DNA from 3 places in the Streptomyces sp. NPDC050509 genome. Region 2 is predicted to be linked to each of the others. Evidence: riboswitches for the same ligand, from Rfam matches in the RefSeq annotation. Region 2 holds a riboswitch; each other region holds the start of a gene.
What was found. Region 2 has a riboswitch for thiamine pyrophosphate ahead of thiO (glycine oxidase ThiO). Riboswitches for the same ligand answer to the same signal wherever they lie in the genome.
Positions count from the first base shown of each region.

Region 1 (5,510 bases), on a different contig from region 2:
CCGCTACCGCGTCTACGAGGACAGCCTCGCCATCGCTGCCGCCTGCACTCCGTGAGCCGGATTCAGGACGCTGCCTGTCCGCCCCGTACGGGGCGCTCGTCCTGCTCCTCCAGGACCACCACGTCCTCGGCAGCAAAGGCGACCCCTACCGTCGCACCCACCGCCGGGGCTTCGTGCAGCCCGCACTCGGCCTCCAGCACCGGTCTGTCACCGGGCCGGTCCGGGCGCAGCAGTACGGCGACGCGGCTGCCCCGGAAGGTAAGGGCCTCGACGGTGCAGCGCAGCCCCTGCATGGCGTCGACCAGCCGTACTCCGGCCGGCCGTACCAGGAGCAGACGTTCCCCCCGTGCGGAGCCGTTCGGTACGGGGATCCGGCCCCAGGCGGTGTCTGCGGCCCCGTCGCCCACCGTCGCGGCCACGACATTGTCGAAGCCGAGGAATCGTGCCACGAACGCGGAGGCAGGCCGCTGCCAGACCTCCAGCGGTGTGCCGCTCTGGGCGATGCGACCGTCGCGCATCACCACGACGCGGTCGGCCAGCGCGAAGGCCTCGCCCTGGTCGTGAGTGACGGCGAGCACGGTCGTACCGAGCCGTCCGAAGAGGCCGCGCAGTTCGACCACGAGACGCTCGCGCAGGCTCCGGTCCAACTGGCCGAGCGGCTCGTCCAGCATCAGCAGTCGCGGCCGGGGCGCGAGCGCCCGGGCCAGGGCGACCCGCTGCTGTTCGCCGCCGGACAGCGCGGCGACGGCGCGCCGTCCGGCGCCCGGCAGTCCCACGAGTTCGAGCAGTTCGTCGACCCGCCGGGACTGCTCGTCGCGTGACGCGCCGCGCATCCGCAGGCCGAAGGCGACGTTCCCCGCCACGTCGCGCTGCGGGAAGAGCTGATGGTCCTGGAACATCAGCCCGACGCCACGCCGATGCACCGGCACCCCCGACTGGTCGGCGCCGTCGAGGGAGACCTGCCCACCGTCCGGGGCCTGGAGGCCCGCCACGACGCGCAGCAGTGTCGACTTGCCACTGCCGCTCGGCCCGAGCACACAGACGATCTCGTGCTCGGCGACCTCCAGATCGACCGCGTCGAGCGCGGCGTACGGTGCGGTGCCGGTGCCGGTGCCGGTGCCGAACCGTACGGTCACGTCCGACAGGGTCAGCAAAGCCATCAGAACTCTCCCGAGCGGTCGGTACGGATACGTTCGAGCGCCAGCAGCGACACCGCGCACACCACCATCAGGACCGTGGACAGTGCCATCGCCTGCCCGTAGTTGAGCTCGCCGGGCCGGCTCAGCAGCCGCGCCACTGCCACCGGCAGCGTCGGCCGGTCGGGACGCGCGATGAAGACCGTCGCGCCGAACTCACCGAGCGAGACGGCGAAGGCGAACCCTGCCGCGACGAGCGTGGCCCGCCGTACCAACGGCAGATCGATCTCCCGCCAGGCGCGCAGCGGGGACGCCCCGAGAACGGCCGCCGCCTCGCGCAGCCGCCCGTCGACCGCGCGCAGCACCGGCAGCATGGTCCGTACGACGAAGGGCACACCCACCAGCGCCTGGGCGAGCGGCACGAGGATCCAGGAGGCCCGCAGGTCGAGCGGCGGCTTGTCGAGCGTGATCAGGAAGCCGAAGCCGACGGTGACGGCGGAGACGCCGAGCGGCAGCATCAGCAGCGCGTCGAAGCCCCGTACGAGGCGTCCGGCGCGACGGGTCAGCGCGGCGGCGGCGAGGCCGCCGATCACCACCGCGATGGCCGTGGCGACCAGCGCGTACCGCAGCGAGTTCCAGACGGCCTCCAGCGGCGGCACGAGGAAGGTGCCGCCGCTCGCGTCAACCGAGGCGAGCGCCCGGTAGTGGGCGAACCCGTACCCGCCGGGGCCGTCGAGGGAGCGCTCGACGAGCACCCCCAGCGGCAAAAGGATCAGCAGCGCGGCGGTCGCGAGCACGCCGCCGAGCAGCGCCCACTGCCCGGCTCCGCGGGGCCGGCGCGCGGTCTGCGCCGGGTCGACCAGCTTCAGCGCGCTCTCCCGCCTCCGTACGGTCCCGGCGTGTACGGCGAGGATCGCGCCGACCGCCGCGAACTGCACCAGCGTCAGCACGGCGGCGGTGGGCAGGTCGAGGAGTTGCGCGGTCTGCCGGTAGATCTCGACCTCAAGGGTGGAGAAGCCGGGGCCACCGAGGATCTGTACGACGCCGAAGGAGGTGAACGTGAAGAGGAAGACCATCAGCGCCGCGGCGGCGACGGCGGGGGCGAGCGCGGGAAGCGTCACGCGCCACCACGCCGCGAGGCGCCCGGCGCCCAGTACGCGCGCGGCTTCCTCCTGGCGCGGGTCGAGCTGTGACCACAGGCCGCCCACGGTGCGTACGACCACCGCGTAGTTGAAGAAGACATGGGCGAGAAGGATGGCCCAGACGGTGGTGTCGAGCCGTACGCCCCACAGGTCGTCGAGGAGACCGCCGCGTCCGAGAAGCGCCAGGAAGGCGGTGCCGACGACGACGGTGGGCAGCACGAAGGGCACGGTGACCACGGCGCGCAGGAGTTGCTTCCCCGGGAAGGCGAAGCGCGCGAAGACATAGGCGCCGGGCAGCGCGATCAGCAGCGTGAGCGCGGTGGAGGCGAGCGCCTGCCACGTGGTGAACCACAGGACGCCGAGGATGTCGGAGCGGCTCAGTACGTCGCCGACGCGGCCGAACTGCCAGGCACCGTCCGCCTTGAGGCCGCGGCCGACGATCGCGGCGACGGGATAGGCGAAGAAGACGGCGAAGAAAACGAGGGGCCCGGCCATGAGGGCGAGTCGTACGGCGTTTCCGCGCCCACGTCGGCGTCCCTGCCACTCTCGGCTCCGCACAGCGCCCCGTAGACCGCCCCGTACGCCGCCCCCGTGCCGCACGGCGCCTCGCCCGGTCCGGCCGTCCCGCGCCGCCCGGCCCTTCTCCTCGGCGGTTACTTCACTACGAGTGAGGACCACGACTGGATCCACTGCTCACGGTTGGCGGCGATACGGTCAGGTGCCACGGTCTCGGGCCGGTCGACGGTCGCGCCGAACTTCGTGAACAACTCGGGCAGCGCGACGCCCTTGACCACCGGGTTGACGAACATGTTCAGCGGCATGTCCGCCTGGAATTTCTCACTGATCAGGAAGTCCAGCAGGGCCTTGCCACCCGCCGCATTCTTCGCGCCGTCGAGCAGCCCCGCGAACTCGGTCTGCCGGAAGCACGTACCCGTGGAGACCCCTGTCGGGGCCTGCTGGGGCTGCGGCTTCGCGTACAGCACCTCGACAGGCGGGCTGGAGGCGTACGAGACGACCAGCGGCCGGTCGCCCTTGGCCTTCTTGCCACCCGCAGAACCGGAGAAGCTCTCGTTGTACGCCTGCTCCCAGCCGTCGACGACCTGGACGCCGTTGGCCTTGAGCTTCTTCCAGTAGTCCTGCCAGCCGTCGTCCCCGTAGCGCGCGACGGTGCCCAGGAGGAAGCCGAGGCCGGGCGAGGAGGTCGCGGCGTTCTCGGTGACGAGGAGGTTCTTGTACTGGGGCTTGATCAGGTCGTCGAAGGACTGCGGTGGCGCAAGCTTCTTGTCCGCGAAGTACTTCTTGTCGTAGTTAATGCAAATATCGCCGTTATCGATCGGGGTGACCCGATGCTTCTCCTTGTCGAGCCGCGCGCTCGCGTCGACCCGGCCCAGGCCCTTCGCCTCGTACGGCGTGAACAGGCCGTTGTCGAGGGCACGGGAGAGCAGGGTGTTGTCGACGCCGAAGAAGACGTCGCCCTGGGGCGATCCCTTGGTCAGGATCTCCTTGTTGAGCGCTTCGCCGGCATCGCCGCTCTTCAGCACCTTGACGGTGTAGCCGGTCTCCTTGGTGAACTCTTTCAGCACCGCGGGGGACGCGTTGAACGAGTCGTGGCTGACGAGGGTGACGGTCTTGGACTTCGTGCCACCGCTCCCCCCGTCGCCGGACGACGCGGAGCCGTCGGAGCCGCCACAGGCGGCGAGGGTCGCGACACCGAGAGTCGCCGCGAGCGCGGCGTACGCCGCGTTTCTGACGCCGGTACGGGTACGGATGGTGCTCACTGATTTTCCTCCTGGGATGTCCAGGAGAAGACGCGGCCCTGTCCGGGGGCCGACCGTAGGTACGGACCGAGCCCGGACAGGGCGCAACAGCTTGAGTGATGTCCGAACTTCCTACCCAGAATGACCTGGGCAAGGTTCAGAGGGTCTGCGACCGCTGCCCGCTCTCACGGACATGTGCCGCACTCTCAGCGCTGTGGCGCTCCCCTGTCGGAAAATATGCAATGCGTTTCGAGCCAAGGTTACCCCCAGGCCCGCCTAGCGCTCCGTGGCGGCCAACTGTCCGCACGCCCCGTCGATCTCCTGGCCCCGCGTGTCCCGTACGGTCACCGGCACGCCGTGCGCCGCAATCGCCTCGACGAACTTCTTCTCGTCCTCCGGGCGCGACGCCGTCCACTTCGAGCCCGGCGTCGGGTTGAGCGGGATCAGGTTGACGTGGACCCGTTTGCCCTTAAGGAGCCGGCCCAGCCGGTCGCCACGCCATGCCTGGTCGTTGATGTCGCGGATCAGGGCGTACTCGATGGAGATCCGGCGGCCGGACTTCTCCGCGTACTCCCACGCGGCGTCCAGCACCTCCCGTACCTTCCAGCGCGTATTGACCGGAACGAGGGTGTCGCGCAGCTCGTCGTCGGGGGCGTGCAGGGAGACCGCGAGCCGGCACTTGAAGCCCTCGTCGGCGAAGCGCAGCATCGCGGGCACCAGTCCGACCGTGGAGACGGTGATCCCGCGCTGCGAGATGCCAAGACCGTCCGGCTCGGGGTCGGTGAGCCGGCGGATCGCGCCGACAACGCGCTTGTAGTTGGCGAGGGGCTCGCCCATGCCCATGAAGACGATGTTGGACAGCCGCGCGGGGCCACCGGGGACCTCGCCGTCGCGCAGTGCGCGCATCCCGTCGACGATCTGGTGGACGATCTCCGCCGTGGACAGATTGCGGTCCAGGCCAGCCTGTCCGGTCGCGCAGAAGGGGCAGTTCATCCCACAGCCCGCCTGCGACGAGATGCACATGGTGACCCGGTCGGGATAGCGCATCAGTACGGACTCGACGAGCGTGCCGTCGTGCAGCCGCCAGAGCGTCTTACGGGTCGTGTCGTCGTCGCACGAGATGTGCCGTACCACCGACATCAGCTCGGGCAGCAGTTCCGTCGCGAGTTTCTGCCGCGCGGCGGCCGGGATGTCGGTCCACTGCTCGGGATCGTGCGCGTAGCGCGCGAAGTAGTGCTGCGACAGTTGCTTGGCGCGGAACGCCTTCTCCCCGATGGCGGCGACGGCCTCGCGGCGCTCGGCGGGGGTGAGGTCGGCGAGATGCCGCGGGGGCTTCTTGGCTCCGCGGGGCGCGACGAAAGTGAGTTCTCCGGGTGCAGGCATGGTCCGTCCAGTGTCGCAGACGACGCCGCGTGGCCCGTTCCCCGTACATCGGCACCATGGGAGAGGGGGTACGCCGCCCCGTGGGCGGCGTA
Region 1 covers NZ_JBITHL010000016.1:82,982-88,491, reverse strand. The annotation lists gene ACIBJC_RS34460 (nuclear transport factor 2 family protein) at 1-55, shown strand, start outside; gene ACIBJC_RS34455 (ABC transporter ATP-binding protein) at 63-1,160, opposite strand; gene ACIBJC_RS34450 (ABC transporter permease) at 1,160-2,773, opposite strand; gene ACIBJC_RS34445 (thiamine ABC transporter substrate binding subunit) at 2,932-4,056, opposite strand; TPP riboswitch at 4,147-4,272, opposite strand; gene rlmN (23S rRNA (adenine(2503)-C(2))-methyltransferase RlmN) at 4,312-5,418, opposite strand.
Region 1: linked by a shared signal. The riboswitch ahead of ACIBJC_RS34445 (thiamine ABC transporter substrate binding subunit) and the one ahead of thiO (glycine oxidase ThiO) in region 2 are both predicted to bind thiamine pyrophosphate.

Region 2 (5,510 bases):
GTCCCGGCGAGGCCCTTGACGACCTTGTTGCCGTCAAGGAAGGCCGCGGGCACCTGGAGCGTCCTGTTCTCACCCCGGCGCACGGCGATGAGCTGGCCTTCCTTGACCAACTGCCGCACGCGCGTCACCTCGACATCGAGCATTTCGGCGATATCGGGCAGGTGAAGCCAGGCGGGGACGAGAGCATCGATCTTTGCGTCAATCTCGGTCACAGGACAAGCGTGCCATCCCGGACTGACACTGGGCACCCCGAGCCACCCCGGACGGGGTCGAAACCAGGCCGTATCGGCCCTTCGGGCCCTCCGCGCACCCGGAAAACCCGGTGGGCGGCCCCGGGAGAAGTCCAACAAGCCCGGAAGCCCGACAAGCACGGAAGCCCGGAAGCCCGAAAAGCACGGATCGCTCAGAGCGCCCGGAGTACCGCCTTGCGCAGCGGCACCGCCGGATCGGCCGCCGACTCCGGGTCCAGGCGCGCGCCCGCCTCGATCAGCTTGCGGCCCTGGGCCAGGTCACGGGGTCTTCCGACGGCCAGCAGGGCCACCAGGACGCCGTCGCGCAGCCAGACCACCGACCAGGCCGCCCCCGCGGGGTCGCCGCGCCGCACCAGGGTGTCGGCCGCCGGGTGGTGGCCCGCGTACTGGACGAAGCGGCCGAACTGCTCCGACCAGAAGTACGGCACGGGGTCGTAGACCGGGTCGGTCTCCCCGACGGCCTGCGCGGCGACCGTGAGTGGCCCCTGGAGCGCGTTGTCCCAGTGGTGGACGAGCAGCCGTTCGCCGTAGCGCGCGGACGGGAAGGACGCGCAGTCGCCGACGGCGTACACGTCGGGCAGCGAGGTGCGCAGCCGCTCGTCCGCGGTGACCGATCCGTCCGCGCCCAGCGCGATGCCTGAGCCGGCGAGCCAGGCCGTCGCGGGCCGCGCGCCGATGCCCACGACCACCGCGTCGGCGGGGAGCCGGCGGCCGTCCGCCAGGACCACCGTGCCCGCCTCGACGCCGGCCACGCGGGCGTGCGTCAGCAGCGTGGCGCCGCTCTCCGCGTACCAGCCGGTCATGGGCGCGGCGACCTCGGCCGGCAGGGCGCCGGCGAGCGGCCGGTCGGCCGCCTCCACGACCGTCACGGCGCACCCGGCCTCGCGGGCGGCGGTGGTGAACTCCGCGCCGATCCACCCGGCGCCCACGACGACGACCCGCTGCCGCCGCTCCAGCACGGGGCGCAGCCGCTCGGCGTCGTCGAGGGTGCGCAGCGGATGGACAGCGGGCATGCCCTCCGTGCCGGGCAGTACGGCGGCCTCGGCGCCGGTGGCGATGACCAGCACGTCGTACGGGACGGGCCCGGCGGTGGTGTCGATCTCCCGGGCGGACGGCCGCAGCCCGGTGGCTTTCAGGCCCACCCTGAGGTCTACGGAGAGGGCCGCGAAGTCGATGTCGAAGGCCGAGCCTTCGGCCTGGCCGAGCAGGACGGCCTTGGAGAGCGGGGGCCGGTCGTAGGGCGGGTGCGGTTCCTCGCCGATCAGGGTGATCCGGCCGTCGTACCCCTTCTCGCGCAGGGCCACGGCGGTCTGTACGCCCGCCATGCCCGCGCCGACGACGACCACTCCGGGCTCGTCCGTCCGCCCGTCCCGCCCGAGTCCCTGCGTCAGTTCGCTCACCCGGCCACCTTAGAGAGGCGGTGTCCGCCTCGTGAACGGGCCACGGCCGACACTCCCTTACCGGGCGGCGGACCGCGCGTTAGGCTTTCCGTCGACACTACCTCGCGGGAGTCCGGACGCACCGGGCTGAGAGGGAGGCTGGAGCGGCCTCCGACCGTACGAACCTGATCCGGGTCATGCCGGCGAAGGGAGGGGCTGGACGCCCATGCAGTCATCCCAGCGATCACCTCTGGAACAACCGCCCCACGGAACACAGGGGGCGTCCGCCTCCACGGGGTACGACGTCCTCGTCGTCGGGGGCGGGATCATCGGTCTGGTCACCGCCTGGCGGGCGGCGCAGCGCGGGCTGCGGACCGCTGTCGCCGACCCCGATCCGGGCGGCGGCGCGGCGCGCGTCGCGGCGGGCATGCTCGCCGCCGTCACCGAACTCCACCACGGCGAGCAGACCCTGCTCGGCCTCAACCTCGCCTCCGCCGAGCGCTATCCCGCGTTCGTCGCGGAGCTGGAGGAGGCGAGCGGCCGGGACACCGGCTACCGCGCGTGCGGCACGCTCGCCGTGGCCCTGGACTCCGACGACCGCGCCCAGCTCCGTGAGCTGCACGCCCTCCAGGTGCGCTCGGGGCTGACGTCCGAGTGGCTCACGGGGCGCGAATGCCGGCGCCTGGAGCCGATGCTCGCGCCGGGCGTACGCGGTGGTCTGCGGGTCGACGGCGACCACCAGATCGATCCGCGGCGGCTCGCGGCGGCGCTCCTGACGGCCTGCGAACGGGCCGGGGTGGTCTTCCACCGCTCCTGGGCGCGGCGGCTCTCCGTCGTACGGGACCGGGCCGCAGGCGCCGTCCTGGCCGACGGCGGCGTGCTCGGCGCGGACCGGGTGGTGCTGGCGGGCGGCAGCCTCAGCGGCGGGCTGGCGGGCGTGCCCCCTGAGGCCGTGCCGCCCGTACGGCCCGTCAAGGGGCAGGTGCTGCGGCTGGCGGTGCCCCGCCCTTACGCGCCCTTCCTGTCCCGGACGGTACGGGCCGTGGTGCGCGGCTCCCAGGTCTATCTCGTGCCGCGCGAGAACGGTGAGCTGGTCGTCGGCGCGACCAGCGAGGAGCTGGGCTGGGACACGACGGTCACGGCGGGCGGGGTGTACGAGCTGCTGCGCGACGCGCACGAGCTGGTGCCCGGCATCACCGAGCTGCCGCTGACCGAGACCCGCGCGGGGCTGCGCCCCTGCTCGCCGGACAACGCGCCGCTGCTGGGGCCGACCGTGCTGCCGGGGCTCTCGCTGGCCACCGGCCACTACCGCAACGGGGTGCTGCTGACGCCGGTCACCGGTGAGGTGCTGGCGACCGTCCTGACGACCGGTGAACTGCCGCCCGAGGCCGCGCCCTTCACCCCGTTGCGCTTCTCCCCCGCCGCGTCCGGCTCCCCTACCGCGACCGGTTCCCCGTCCGCCTCCCTGGAGCAGCCCGTATGAACACCGCCGTGATGTACGTGTCCGTCAACGGCGAGCCACGCGAGTTCGCCCCCGCGACCACGCTCGACACCGTCGTCGCGACCCTCACTCCGGCGCGCTCCGGGGTGGCCGCCGCCGTCAACGAGACGGTGGTCCCGCGTACCCGCTGGTCCGGCACCGCGCTCAACGACGGCGACCGGGTGGAAGTCCTCACCGCGGTCCAGGGAGGCTGACGGACATGGCCGACGACCTTCTCACCATCGGCTCCACCACCTTCGCCTCCCGGCTGATCATGGGGACGGGCGGGGCGCCCAGCCTCGATGTCCTCGAACGTTCACTGATCGCCTCCGGCACCGAACTCACCACGGTCGCGATGCGCCGTCTCGACCCCACCGTGCAGGGCTCCGTGCTCTCCGTGCTGAAGACGCTGGGCATCCGTCCGCTGCCCAACACGGCTGGCTGTTTCACCGCCGGTGAGGCCGTCCTCACCGCCCGGCTCGCCCGCGAGGCGCTCGGCACGGAGTGGATCAAGCTGGAGGTCGTCGCCGACGAACGCACCCTGCTGCCCGACCCTGTCGAGCTGCTGGACGCCGCGGAGACGCTGGTGGACGACGGGTTCACGGTCCTGCCGTACACCAACGACGACCCGGTCCTCGCGGCGAAACTGGAGGACGTGGGGTGCGCGGCGATCATGCCGCTGGGCTCGCCCATCGGCTCCGGGCTGGGCATCCGCAACCCGCACAACTTCCAGCTCATCGTGGAGCGCGCCCGGGTCCCGGTGATCCTGGACGCGGGCGCGGGCACCGCGTCGGACGCGGCGCTCGCGATGGAGCTGGGGTGCGCGGCGGTGATGCTGGCGTCCGCGGTCACCCGCGCCCAGGAGCCGGTGCTGATGGCCGAGGCGATGCGGCACGCGGTGACGGCGGGCCGGCTGGCGCGGCGTGCGGGCCGGATCCCCCGGCGCCACTTCGCGGAGGCGTCCTCGCCGCTGGACGGGGTGGCGGCGCTCGACCCGGAGCGGCCCGCCTTCTGACCGGGACGTCACAGCGGGGCGGCCGACCCGGTACGGGCCTCCTCTGGGCCTGTCACAGCTCGGCTTCAGTCGTGTGTCCGGTCCGACCCGGGCCTACGGGGGTGTCGGTGGCGACTCGTAGACTCACCAGCGTGGATACGACCCTTCAGGACCCCATCGTCGGGCAGGTGCTCGACGGCCGCTACCGCGTCGACGCGCGGATCGCGGTCGGCGGCATGGCCACGGTCTACCGGGCCGTGGACACCCGGCTCGACCGGGTCCTGGCGCTCAAGGTGATGCATCCGGCGCTCGCGGCGGACGTCTCCTTCGTGGAGCGTTTCATCCGTGAGGCCAAGTCGGTGGCGCGGCTGGCGCACCCCAATGTGGTCGCGGTCTTCGACCAGGGCGCGGAGGGCGCGTACGTCTACCTGGCGATGGAGTACGTCGCGGGGTGCACCCTGCGCGATGTCGTACGGCAGCGCGGGGCGCTGCGCCCGCGGGCCGCGCTGGACATCCTGGAGCCCGTGCTGGCCGCGCTCGGCGCCGCGCACCGGGCCGGGTTCGTCCACCGGGACATGAAGCCGGAGAACGTGCTGATAGGGGACGACGGCCGGGTCAAGGTCGCCGACTTCGGGCTCGTCAGGGGCGTCGGCGATGTGACCAACACCACCGGGACCGTCCTCGGCACGGTCTCGTACCTCGCGCCGGAGCAGATCGAGCACGGCACGTCGGACACCCGGGTCGACGTGTACGCGTGCGGGGTCGTCCTGCACGAGATGCTGACCGGCGCCAAGCCGCACTCAGGGGACACCCCGGCGCAGGTCCTCTACCGCCATCTCAACGAGGACGTACCGGCCCCGTCCGCCGCCGTTCCCGGGCTCGCGCCCGAGCTGGACCGGCTGGTCGCCGCGGCCACCGCGCGCGACCCCGAGGAGCGTCCGCTCGACGCGGTCGCGCTGCTGGCGCTGACCCGGGCGGCCCGCGCGGCGCTCACCGACGCACAGCTCGACGCCGTACCGCCGCAGGCCAGGCCCGAGGCGGAGGACGGCGCGGGCTCCGACGGGCGTACGGCGGTGATCCCCCGGATCCGGCCCGTCGAGGAGCCGGACGACGAGCCCGTCCGGCACACGAGCAGGCTGGAGATGCCGCCCTCTGACTCCGCGGCGCCGCCCGGCCGGACGCGCGGCGGGGCCGGTGGGCTCCGTGGCATGCCGTCGCGGGGCGTGCTCGCGGCGATCGTCGCTGTGCTGCTGGTCCTCGGGGTGGGGTCGGGCGTCTGGTACATCAACTCCGGCCAGTTCACCCGGGTGCCCTCGCTGCTCGGGCAGACGGAGAAGGAAGCGCGCAAGCGGCTCGGCGACGAGGGGATCGACGCGAAGGTTGCCCGGGACTTCAGCGACTCCTTC
Region 2 covers NZ_JBITHL010000008.1:372,592-378,101, reverse strand. The annotation lists gene ACIBJC_RS24405 (Rv2175c family DNA-binding protein) at 1-212, opposite strand, end outside; gene ACIBJC_RS24400 (NAD(P)/FAD-dependent oxidoreductase) at 404-1,651, opposite strand; TPP riboswitch at 1,746-1,859, shown strand; gene thiO (glycine oxidase ThiO) at 1,857-3,113, shown strand; gene thiS (sulfur carrier protein ThiS) at 3,125-3,325, shown strand; gene ACIBJC_RS24385 (thiazole synthase) at 3,331-4,125, shown strand; gene pknB (Stk1 family PASTA domain-containing Ser/Thr kinase) at 4,257-5,510, shown strand, end outside.

Region 3 (5,510 bases), on a different contig from region 2:
GTCGTCTCCCGGCAGGAGTACCGGCTCGGCACGGTCTGTGCCGCCGTACCCGTCACGGTCGGTTCCACGGCCGCTGCCGTGGCCATTTCTATACCGGTCTGTCAACAGGAACGACTGCTTCCGGCGGTCGAACGGTTACGCAGAGAGATCGGATCCCTGCTGACCTCGCAAATCCTCTCTATCAGTATCTGAAAAATTACTCCTTGTGATCTGCTAGCGCTTACAGGACGATGGCGTCAAGAGGGTCAACGGGGATCATTCCCAGCCACTGTTCCATCTACTCCGGAGTACAACGATGCGCGAGTCGGTCCAGGCCGAGGTCCTGATGAGCTTCCTCGTCTCCGAGGAGCTGTCGTTCCGTATCCCGGTGGAACTCCACTACAAGGTGGCTGATCCCTACGCGGTTCGGATGACATTCCATCTGCCCGGCGATGCGCCTGTGACCTGGACTTTCGGTCGCGAACTGCTCCTTGACGGCATCAACACACCCAGCGGGGACGGTGACGTGCACATCTCGCCGACGACGCCCGAGGACCTCTCGGACGTCCATATGCGGCTCCAGGTCGGCGACGACCACGCGCTCTTCCGTGTCAGTGCCGCGCCGCTGGTGGCCTTCCTGGACCGTACGGACCGGTTGGTCCCGCTGGGCCAGGAGCGCACGCTCAGTGACTTCGAAGGCAGCCTTGAGGAGGAGCTGGGCCGCATCCTCGCCGAGGAGAACGCCGGCTGACAGTCCGTGGAGAGGGCCGTCCGGGTGATTCTGGTGTCCCGGGCGGCTCCTCCCGGCCTACTTCTTGCGGCGGCGGCCCCGGCCGCCCGGTCCGCGCACCGGCGGGGTCGGTACCAGGACCCCCGGGGCCTCCTGGGGCTCCCAGCCCGCCTCGGCCCCGGGGCCCGCCCCCGGCGCGTCCGGGGCAGGCGGCGAGGACAGGGCCGCAGGGCTCTCCGGGGCGGACCGGTCGGCGGAGACCACCAGCGCCGCCAGCGCCGTCGTCACCGGCACCGACGCGACCAGACCGATCGACCCCACCAGCGTCCGTACGATCTCCTCCGCCACCAGCTCACTGTTGGCGACCGTCCCCACGCTCGACTGCGCGATCGAGAAGAGCAGCAGCAGCGGCAGCGCGGCACCCGCGTAAGCCAGCACGAGCGTATTGACCACCGACGCGATGTGGTCCCGGCCGATCCGGATCCCCGCCCGGTACAGCGCCCGCGGCCCCATCGTCGGGTCGGCCTGGCGCAGCTCCCACACCGCCGAGGTCTGCGTCACGGTCACATCGTCAAGCACACCGAGCGAACCGATGATCACCCCGGCCAGCAGGAGGCCGCTCATGTCGATCTCCGGGTAGAGGCCGTGGATCAGCCCCGTGTTGTCATCGGTGTTACCGGTCAGGCTCGCCCAGCCGATGAAGAGCGACCCCAGCAGGCCGATCAGCAGCAGCGAGATCAGAGTGCCGAGCACCGCCACCGAGGTACGGGCCGTCAGGCCGTGGCACAGATACAGCGCCACCAGCATGATCGCGCTCGCCCCCACCACCGCCACCACCAGCGGATTCGAGCCCTGGAGGATCGCCGGCAGGATGAACAGCGTCAGGATCGCGAACGAGACCACGAGCGCGACCAGCGCCATGACCCCCCGCATCCGCCCCACCACGATCACCGCGATCGCGAAGATCCCGGCCAGCAGCGTCAACGGGAACTGGCGGTCCACATCGGACACCGAGTACTGGAGATCCCGGGGAGCGTCCGGCGCATAGGCGACCACAACGCCCTGTTTCACGTGAAACTGCCGCGGCGCGTCCGGCTGGACGATCTCGATGAAGGTGTGACCCTTCTCCTTGCCGCTCTTCAGCTCGACCGTTGCCTTCTTGCACTCGCCGGTCTCTTCCTGCACCGCCTCGCGGCCCTGGGGCGTCGAGGTGTCACCGGTCGACGGGACCTGGGAGGCGTTCACGTCCTTGCAGGCGACCCGTTCGAGCTGGACCACCTGGCCCTCGAAGGTCTGCCGGTCGAAACCCACACCGGTCCGCTCGTGCGCGGGCGCACCGCCCGGCCAGAGCACGGCGAGTCCGACCACCACGGCGGCCGCGAACGGAATCAGCACCGCCGCGATCACCTTGCGGAGGTGCCGGGAGACCGGCACGGCGGGGCCATGACTGTGCGAGTGGCCGTGCGATTCGTGAGACTGGGTGGGTGGGGTCACCGACCGATCATCGCAAGAAGGTGGAGCAAGCGTGGGGCCCTCTGTTCAGCGCGCCCGATATGACGCTAGCGTGGAGGCACCTTTGCACACGCGGGAGCTCGGAGCACCGGGCTGAGAGGGCGCTGACGTGTAGTCCCGGGGACGGTTCCCCGGACACCTGCGCTGCGCCGACCGCTGAACCTGTTACCGGGTAATGCCGGCGTAGGGAGTAGGTCTCATGACCATTCAGGACGCACACACGCCTGCCTCCGGCTCGGAGGACACCAGCGCGGACCCGGCCCCCTCGGGCGGGACCGCGGGCGGACGGTCCATCGGCTGGCACAAGGGATACATCGAGGGCTCCCGCCCCGATCTCCGGGTGCCGGTCCGCCAGGTCCACCTCACCAACGGCACGGATGTCACGCTGTACGACACCTCGGGGCCGTACACCGACCCCACCGTCGACACCGACGTACGCCGCGGTCTCGCGCCGCTGCGGGAGAACTGGATCATCGGCCGCGGCGACACCGAGGAGTACGCGGGCCGGCCGCCCCGCCCCGAGGACGACGGGCTCAAGCACACCTCCCCACGCGGGGGACTGCTCCGGAGCGGAACGACCGATCTGCGGGGGCTCGACGCGGTCTTCCCCGGGCGGCCACGCCAGCCGCGCCGGGGCCGCCCGGGCCGGGCGGTCACCCAGCTCGCGTACGCCCGCCGGGGGGAGATCACTCCGGAGATGGAGTACGTCGCGATCCGGGAGAACGTCTCCCCGGAGGTCGTCCGCGAGGAGATCGCCGCAGGCCGCGCCGTACTGCCGGCCAATGTCAACCACCCGGAGATCGAGCCGATGATCATCGGCAAGCGGTTCCTGGTGAAGGTCAACGCCAACATCGGCAACTCCGCGGTCACCTCCTCCATCGAGGAGGAGGTGGAGAAGATGACGTGGGCGACCCGCTGGGGCGCGGACACGGTCATGGACCTCTCCACCGGCCGCAACATCCACACCACCCGCGAGTGGGTGCTGCGCAACTCGCCCGTGCCCATCGGCACCGTGCCGCTCTACCAGGCGCTCGAAAAGGTCGACGGCAAGGCCGAGGAGCTGACCTGGGAGATCTACAAGGACACGGTGATCGAACAGGCCGAGCAGGGCGTCGACTACATGACGGTCCACGCCGGTGTCCTGCTGCGGTACGTGCCGCTCACGGCCCGCCGCAAGACCGGCATCGTCTCGCGCGGCGGCTCGATCATGGCCGCCTGGTGCCTCGCGCACCACAAGGAGTCGTTCCTGTACGAGAACTTCGACGAGCTGTGCGACATCCTCGCCGCGTACGACGTGACGTACTCCCTCGGCGACGGGCTGCGGCCGGGCTCCATCGCGGACGCCAACGACGAGGCGCAGTTCGCCGAGTTGCGCACGCTGGGCGAGCTGAACTCGATCGCCAAGAGCCACCACGTACAGACGATGATCGAGGGCCCGGGCCATGTCCCGATGCACAAGATCAAGGAGAACATCGACCTCCAGCAGGAGATCTGCGAGGAGGCGCCGTTCTACACCCTCGGCCCGCTGACCACCGATGTGGCCCCGGCGTACGACCACATCACCTCCGGGATCGGCGCGGCGATGATCGCCTGGTGGGGTACGGCGATGCTCTGCTACGTCACGCCCAAGGAACATCTCGGCCTGCCTGACCGCGACGACGTGAAGACGGGCGTCATCACGTACAAGATCGCGGCTCACGCGGCGGATCTCGCCAAGGGGCATCCAGGGGCGCAGGAGTGGGACGACGCGCTGTCGGACGCCCGGTTCGAGTTCCGCTGGGAGGACCAGTTCAATCTGGCGCTCGACCCGGACACGGCACGGGAGTTCCATGACGAGACGCTGCCGGCGGAGCCGGCGAAGACGGCGCACTTCTGCTCGATGTGCGGCCCCAAGTTCTGCTCGATGAAAATCAGTAGAAGCATCACAGAGCAATTCGCTCCTGACCTGGCAACTTCTGCTTCGGCCGAGGAAGTGGAGGCAGGGATGCTGGAGAAGTCCAAGGAGTTCGCGGCGAGTGGCAACCGCGTGTACCTCCCCTTGGCCGACTGACTCGACATGGGAGTGCCCCGGTCCGATGGGCCGGGGCACTCGTTTCCCTGGAAGGCGCTACCCGGCGTTTCGGGCAGCAGCCCTACAACGTGCGCACGTGCATGGTGGCCAGGCTGAGCCTGTCAACGGATCGAGCTTGTCCTTGGCGCGAATCGTGGTCATCGAGAGTTCTGTGATCCTGCTGCCGTCGGCACGTACCCGATAGACGCGTAAGGTCATCCGGCGCGTGACCATGATGCTCATACGCGTGCTCTGATCCACACGACGAGGCGGCCGGTCAAGTCAGCTCCGGCTCCCCCGAGTTCGACGTAGCCGAGGTTGTTGACGGGAAAGCCGCCTCGCAGGGAGGGCAGGGTGAAACCGGCCTCCTTGAGTGCTGCGGCCAGGTCGTCGGCGGCCTTCCTTCCATCTCTGAGGGCGTCGTTCGTAGTGTGCCTGGTGCTTGTCATGCCGGGACGGTAGGGCGCTTCGAACTGGACTGAGGGGACAAAATGTCCCCCTGCCTCCTTGGTTTACGCGGCCACTCCGACGGCTTCGGCGAGTTCGACCGCCTCGGTCCGGAGCGGGCCGGGCACGGTGCGGGTGAGATCGGCTGCCAGCGCCCGCGCGGTCGGTACGTAGCGCACGGCCTCGGGCGAGACGTCGAAGGCGCGGCGTAGGTAGTGCAGTGATCCAGCGTGCTCTTTACGGGCGTGCTCGGATCGGGCTGCGTCGAAGAAGGGGCGCGACCGGCGCTCCGACGGAAGGGATGGACTCGGGCACGGTCTCAGAGGCGCGACGAAGTGCCGCGCCGGGAGTGCGTAGATCTACGCCGATGGTGACAGCGTGCACGGCGACGTTGCCAGCACCGAACATCGTCCAGGGGTGCGCGTATCCGGGCATCTGACGCGCGGTGGCATCGGCTTCGTCCCACCAACGCCAAGCGTCTCCGTCACGCCCTTCTTTGGCACACGTAATGGCGGCGTGGAGGCAGAGCGCGCCGAAGGTGCCCCGGAGCATGTCGGGACCGTCCTCCAGTCGGGGGCGCAGTGTGGCGGCGGCCTCCGAGACAGGTCGGAGAGCTTCCTCGGTGTGCCCGTTCCCGCGCAGCCCGTTGCCGGCGATCCAGGCGGCTGCGGCCAACAGCGTGGGGTCGTCGGACTCTTCAGCCGCCATGCGAGCACGGTCCACAGTGAGCCAGTACAGCTCGGGCTCGGTGGTGTGGGCCGCGTACTGCTGGGCGAGTGCGTACGCCTCGGC
Region 3 covers NZ_JBITHL010000009.1:77,093-82,602, reverse strand. The annotation lists gene ACIBJC_RS25310 (IclR family transcriptional regulator) at 1-192, shown strand, start outside; gene ACIBJC_RS25305 (SsgA family sporulation/cell division regulator) at 296-730, shown strand; gene ACIBJC_RS25300 (YibE/F family protein) at 788-2,203, opposite strand; TPP riboswitch at 2,284-2,428, shown strand; gene thiC (phosphomethylpyrimidine synthase ThiC) at 2,421-4,271, shown strand; gene ACIBJC_RS25290 (hypothetical protein) at 4,511-4,720, opposite strand; gene ACIBJC_RS25285 (helix-turn-helix domain-containing protein) at 4,956-5,510, opposite strand, start outside.
Region 3: linked by a shared signal. The riboswitch ahead of thiC (phosphomethylpyrimidine synthase ThiC) and the one ahead of thiO (glycine oxidase ThiO) in region 2 are both predicted to bind thiamine pyrophosphate.